Regions from separate parts of the Burkholderia mayonis genome, predicted to be linked through region 2. Evidence: riboswitches for the same ligand, from Rfam matches in the RefSeq annotation. Region 2 holds a riboswitch; the other holds the start of a gene.
What was found. A riboswitch is a leader RNA that binds a small molecule or an ion and turns the genes downstream of it on or off. The one in region 2 is predicted to bind cobalamin.
Positions count from the first base shown of each region.

Region 1: it holds a riboswitch for cobalamin, as region 2 does, so the genes downstream of both, WS70_RS05305 (TonB-dependent receptor domain-containing protein) here and WS70_RS08975 (HoxN/HupN/NixA family nickel/cobalt transporter) in region 2, are expected to answer to the same signal.

Region 1 covers NZ_CP013386.1:1,057,148-1,060,491, forward strand. Annotated here, with positions in the region: gene WS70_RS05295 (cell division protein ZapA) at 71-385, opposite strand; gene WS70_RS05300 (hypothetical protein) at 382-732, opposite strand; cobalamin riboswitch at 936-1,197, shown strand; gene WS70_RS05305 (TonB-dependent receptor domain-containing protein) at 1,266-3,206, shown strand; gene WS70_RS05310 (FecCD family ABC transporter permease) at 3,276-3,344, shown strand, end outside.
Region 2 covers NZ_CP013386.1:1,811,858-1,815,201, reverse strand. Annotated here, with positions in the region: gene cobW (cobalamin biosynthesis protein CobW) at 1-239, opposite strand, end outside; gene WS70_RS08975 (HoxN/HupN/NixA family nickel/cobalt transporter) at 297-1,358, opposite strand; cobalamin riboswitch at 1,646-1,904, opposite strand; cobalamin riboswitch at 1,995-2,226, shown strand; gene WS70_RS08970 (cobalamin biosynthesis protein) at 2,384-2,794, shown strand; gene cobO (cob(I)yrinic acid a,c-diamide adenosyltransferase) at 2,853-3,344, shown strand, end outside.

The DNA of each region.
Region 1 (3,344 bases), 750 kb from region 2:
TCGAATCACCTTTGAATTCAGCAGCTTGACCACGATAGATCAAGCATTGGCCGAACCTGGTGAAACTTGCTTACTGCACCTCGTGCTGTGCGAGCACTGCACCGAGCTGTTCATTCATTTGGCGCATTGTACGCCGGATTTCTTCCGCAGGGAACGCTTCTCCGTGACGCACGCTCTGTTGCAGCCTCAGCAATTCCGACGCGAGCGACAGCGCCGCCATCACGGCGATGCGATCGGTGCCGCGCACCGAGCTGTTCGCTCGGATCTTCGACATTTCCGCGTCGACGCGCGCGACCGCTTCGAGGAGCGCCGCTTCGGTTTCGGGCGAGCAGGCGAGACGATACGCCTGGCCGAGAATCGATACTTCGATCTGCTTGGCGCTCATGCATGTTCTCCGTGGCCGGTCGTGCCTTCGCCTTCATCGCTCGCCTGCGGCGCGAGCAGGTCGAGCTGGTTTTCCGCATCCGGCACGCTTTTCGTGCGCGGCAATTTTTCGAGGATCGCGTTGAGCTTCACCTGCGCGTCGTCGATCTTCGCCGACAGCGTGTCGCGTTCCGCCGCGAGCGCGTTGCGCTCGTCGCGTAGTTGCTCGAGTTCCGCGCGCAGCGTTTCCGCCTCCGTGCGCAATTGCGCGACCTGCTCCTCGAGCGCGAGCCGTTCCGCTTGATGGCGTTGATTCAGCGCGATCAGGCGGCCGATGTTTTGAGATAGGGTTTCGAGTTCGTTGAGCATCTGCTGCGTCCTCTAAAGACCGAGCATTTTAGCGCGGAATAAACGACATTCCGATATCTGTAACGTTTCTAGACGTAACACCCCCGCTTCTCGCCGCGAAATCGTCTTCGTCGTTCGTTGATGCCGATCTGTTTATCGGCATGCGCGGCGAGGTTTCTTGCGCTGCGTCGTCGCGTTTCCTTGACGCTGCCGCGCGCGCGCTCCTAAACTGGCGCCGCCTCGGTGCTCGCGCGCTTCGCGCGCGGTTAAACGGGAAGCAGGGCGCGACGTCCGCCAGGACCGAGCCAACCTGCGCTGCCCCCGCAACGGTAAGCGATCGCATCGGTTCCGATGCAAGCCGCACTCTCGATGCGTCGGCCCGGCCTCTTCGGCCGGCCGCCGACCCTGTGCCACTGCGCTTCGCGCGCGGGAAGGCGAGGCGGTGACGTCGTCAGCCCGGATACCGGCCAAGGCGGGGAGACGGGCGCGCCCGTCTCCGTGATGCCGGGGCCTGCGGGGAAGCGGGCGCCGCAGTGGCTCAACAGGATGCCTTCATGCGAACCCCTCTCGCCCGCGCAGCGCTCGCCGCTCTGTCCGGGTTGCCGTGCGTCGCGCTTGCGCAAGGCGACGCGTCCGTTTCGTCATCGTCATCGTTTTCGCCCGCTTCTTCAGTCTTGCCTGCGCCGTCCGCAGCTTCCGCGTCTTCTGCTTCTTCGGCATCTGCTTTGGCCGCGCAGCTCGCGCCGATCGTCGTCACCGCGCAGCGCGGGCCGCAGACGCTCGCCGACGCGATCCCGCAAACGACGCTCTTCGATGCGCAGGACATCGCCGACAGCGGCGCGACCGATCTGCCCGGCCTGCTCGCGCTCGCGCCCGGCGCACAGATCGTGCGCAACGGCGGGCCGGGCGCAAGCGCAAGCCTCTTTCTGCGCGGCGCACAGCCGACGCAATCGCTCGTGCTTATCGACGGCGTGCGTGTCGATTCGGCGAGTCTCGGGCAGGCGCAGATCAGTCAGCTTCCGCTCGACCAGATCGAGCGCGTCGAAGTGGTGAACGGCAATGTGTCGTCGCTGTATGGGTCCGGCGCCATCGGCGGCGTCGTGCAGGTGTTCACGAAGCGCGGCGGCAATCATCCGCCGCGCTTCGATTTCTCGGCGAGCTACGGCAGCTATCACACGCAGACGCAGAGCGCAGGCGTGTCGGGCCGGCTCGACCAGGACGGAAAGACGACGTTCAGCGTGTCGCTCGCGCGCTTCAAGACCGACGGATTCTCGTCGCTCGATCCCGCGCTCAAGCCGCAAGCGAATCCGAACGCGAACGGCTATCTGAACGAGAGCGCGTCCGCTTCGCTCAGGCACGCGTTCAGCGACAAGTGGGATGCGGGCGTCACGTACTTCCAGGCGAACGGCAAGAACAGCTTCGACGACGCATTTGGCGCGCCGACCGATCTGAACGATCTGTACAGCCGGGTCCAGCAGATGTCCGCGTTCGCGAACGGCCAGCTCACCGGCTGGTGGACGACGCGCGTGAACGTGTCGAGCGGCAAGGACCGCAGCCAGTCGGCGCTGAACGGCGCGTACACCGACCACTTCGACACCGACAACCGCCAGTACTCGTGGCAGAACGATTTCACGATTGCGCGCGGCCACAAGATCCAGGCGGGCTACGAGCGGCTCGACCAGTCGTTCGAATCGAACGTGTTCGCCGCACCCGAGCGCCACGTGAATTCCGGCTGGCTCGGCTACACCGGACGCATCGGCGACAGCCAGTTCCAGGCGAACGTGCGCCGCGACCACTACTCCGATTTCGGCGGCGCGAACAGCTACTATCTCGGCTACGGGCTCGACGTCACCGAGCGTTGGAAGGTGTCCGCGAGCTATTCGAGCGCGTTTCGCGCGCCGAGCTTCAACGATCTGTACTATCCGAACGCAGGCAATCCGTCGATCCGGCCCGAGCGCAGCCATTCGATCGAGGCGGCCGTGCAGTATGCGTCGGATGCGGTGGGCGTCGTGCGCGTTACTGCGTTTCAGACGCGCTACACGAACCTGATCGACTATCGTCCCGCCGCGAGCGGGCCCTACTATGTCGCGCAGAACGTCGGCCGCGCGAAAGTGCAGGGCGTCGAGGGTTCTTGGCAGGGGCATGTCGGCAAGACGGCCGTGCGGGTCGCGGCGACGCTGCAGAACCCGATCGACGAAACCGCCGGCGAGGATCTGACCCGGCGCGCGCGGCGCTTCGCGTCGGTCTCGGCGAATCGCTCGTTCGGCGGCTGGCGCGTCGGCGGCGAATGGTTCGTGAGCGGACCGCGCGACGATTACGGCAACCGCCTCGGCGGATACGGGATCGTCAATCTGTCAGCGCGCTACGACATCACGAAGTCGTGGTACGTGAGCGCGCGCATCGACAACCTGTTCGACAAGGACTACGAGCTTGCATATGCGTACAACACGCCGCGCCGCGGCGCCTACGTCACGCTCGGCTGGCAGCAGCGCTGACGGCCGGTCGCGGCGTTCGTGCCTTCGCGCGCGAGTGGCAGCATGAGGGCCGACGCGCGCGGCGCCGGCATGCACGCGGCGCGCGCAGCCGCGATCTGGGTCGCGCTCGCGCTCGGCGCGTGCGCGGCGTTCGTCGCG
Region 2 (3,344 bases):
CAGCACAGGCACCCGTTCGCCAGCTCGTAGAGCTGGCCGTCGGCTTCGCGGCCCGCGTCGTCGCAGCCGATCCCGCAGCCCTTGAGGATCTCGCCGTCGATGCCGAGCTCGCCGAACTCGTTGACGATCACGACGATCCGGCGGCCGCCCGCGTTCTGGATGATGTGGCGCAAGAGCGTCGTCTTGCCGCTGCCGAGGAAGCCCGTGACGATCGTCACGGGGATTTTGCGCATTTGCATGGGTATTCCGTTGGTCGGTGTCGGGTCAATGGGGAAGCGGTCACGGATGCGCGCGGCTCACGCGGAGATCGTCACGTCGATGTCGTCGTAGCGCTTGATCCGGTAGATGAGCGCCGACACGGCCCAGCTCGCGACGAACAGGCCGATCACGAAATAGCCGAGGATGCCGAAATGCTCGGCCGCCATCGCGGCGAAGTCCCACAGGCCGCCCTTGAGCGCGAGCTTGTCGCCGATCAGCGCGAGCGCCTCGATTCCGCCGATCACGACGGCGACGAGCACCGACACGAACGTGATCGTCATGTTGTAGTAGATCTTGCGGATCGGCCGCACGAACGCCCAGCGGTACGCGCCCATCATCATGATGCCGTCCGTCGTGTCGACGAGCGTCATCCCCGCGGTGAAGAGGATCGGCAGCGCCATCACGGACCAGAACGACAGGCCGCCGTGCGCCTGCGTGGCCGAGATGCCGAACAGCGCGATCTCGGTCGCGGTGTCGAAGCCCAGGCCGAACAGAAAGCCGATCGGATACAGATGCCAGCTGCGCGACACGATCGCGAACAGCGGCCGGAAGATCCGCGCGAAGAAACCGCGCTGGTTGAGCAGGATGTCGAGATCCTGCTCGACGAGCGGCTCGCCGCGCCGCACCGCGCGGAACGTCCGGTATACGGAGATCAGGATCAGCAGGTTCGCGAACGCGAGCACGAGCAGGAAGAACGCCGACACGCTCGTGCCGATCACGCCGCCCCACGCCTTCATCCCTTCGAAGCGCGCGGCGAGCGTCGCCGCCGTCAGCGCGACCGCGACCGTCATCAGGATCACGACCGTCGAATGGCCGAGCGAGAAGAAGAGCCCCGCGCCGAGCGGATTCTTGCGCTCGTGCATCAGCTTGCGCGTGACGTTGTCGATCGCGGCGATGTGGTCGGCGTCGACCGCGTGGCGCAGCCCGAACGTGTACGCGAGCAGCGCGGTGCCGAGCAGCACCGGCTGGCCGTGGAACGCGGCGAACGCCCAGATCCATGCGCCGACGTTGAATGCGATCAGCAGCGCGTAGATGCCGACGATCTTCCCGCGCAGCTCGGCGGGACTGTCGTTGAAGAGGCGGAGAAACGATTTGAGCATGGCGCTCCCTTTGCGAACGGTCGACAAACAAGAAGAATGCCAACACGCGCGACATCGCGCGCGATGCGCATGCTGCCCGCCCGGCCCGTCGTTCGCCCATGCGTGCGGCGCGCCGGCGCGCGCTCGCGACATGCGCGCGACGCGGGCCGAAGCACGCGGCATCGGACGGGGACGAGCCACACAGCGGCGGCAAGCGACGCGATGAAGCCGTGGACGACACGCCGCATCCCCGCGGCGCTGAACCCCGGGACCGCTCGCTGTCGCGCGGCGCATGCGCTCGATCGGCGAACAGACCCTGCGTCTCGGCCGGTATCCGGGCTGACGAAAACGCCGCTTCACCTTCCCGGACACAATGCGTCCAGTGGTTGGCCGCGCATGCCGGCGGGCATGCGGAGAAGCCGGCGCCGCATCGCTCGCGCGATGCATTCGCTTACCGTTGCGGGGGCAGCGCAGGTTGGCGGACCGCGACGCGGCGACGCTCCCTGCTTCCCGTTTAACTGCGTGCGACAGAACCCGCACGCGAGCACCAAAACGCGAGCGAGTGTAGGCGCGCGGGCGCAGCGCGTCAAGGCGGACAAAAGGCGGCGCGGGCGCGGCGCGCCCTCCGCATGCCGCCCTCGCGCGGTCGGCGCTGTGCTATCGTATGCGCGCGTTCGGTGCCCGAGCGCGCGATCGCGCGCTCAGTCAAACGGGAAACAGGAAGCGGCCAGCCCGCGCAGCCTGTGCTGTCCTCGCAACGGTACGCCGCCTGCGACGCGCACGCCGCGTTCGCGCATTCCGCCATTGCGCCACTGTCCTCGCCACGGACGGGAAGGCGGCGGGATGGCAAGCGGTCAGCCCGGATACCGGCCGACGCAGGGGGCGAGCCGCGCTCGCCGAACGCCCGGTCCCGCGAGGGACGGAACCGGGCGCGCAACGCATGGCGCACCGGCTGGCAAGCCGGACGTCGACTGCCGAGACCACATGATTCCATCCGACTCACGCCGCCGGAACCCGCGCGCCCGCCCCTCTCGCGCGGCCGCCCGATGATGCGCGTCGCGCTCGGCATCGGCTGCCGCGCGGGACGGCCCGCCGATGCGATCGAGGCCGCGATCCGCGCCGCGCTCGCGCATCTGCCGCATGCGTCGCTCGCCGACGTCGGCGTCGTCGCGACGCTCGACGCGAAAGCGCACGAGCCGGGCCTCGTCGAATGCTGCGCGCGCCACGGCTGGCCGCTCGCCGCGTTCTCGCGCGACGAGATCGCCGCGCAGATCGCGCGCGCAGCGCGCGCAACGCCGTTTGCGGCCGGCACGCCGCCTTCGGCCGCCGCGCGCGGGCGGTTCGGCGTCGACGGCGTCTGCGAGCCGTGCGCGCTCCTCGCCGCGCCGAACGGCGCGCTCGTCGTGCGCAAGCTCGCGCTCGACGGCGTGACGGCGGCGCTCGCCGGTCCGCTGTGACGCGCGCCGCGCCCCGTCTTCCGATCCACGAACCACACGACTCACAGGACGCCAGTCGATGAAAACCGATTCCGAATCGCATCAACGCATGGCCGAGCGCCGCCGCGCGGGCCACGAGAAGAAACAGGCGGCCGCGACCGTCGAGAAAGGCTTGCTGATCGTCAACACCGGCAACGGCAAGGGCAAGAGCACGGCCGCGTTCGGGATGGCCGTGCGGATGCTCGGCCACGGGATGCGGGTCGGCGTCGTGCAGTTCATCAAGGGCGCGCTGCACACGTCCGAGCGCGATTTCCTCGGCGCGAACGCGCAATGCGACTTCGTCACGATGGGCGACGGCTACACGTGGAACACGCAGAACCGCGACGCCGACGTCGCGACCGCCCGCAAGGGCTGGGACGAGGCGCGCCGGATGATCGAGAGCGGCGACTACCGGATGGTGATCCTCGACGAGCTGAACACGGTGCTCAAATACGAATATCTGCCGCTCGACGAGGTGCTCGCGACGATCGCCGCGCGCGCGCCGATGCTGCACGTCGTCGTGACGGGCCGG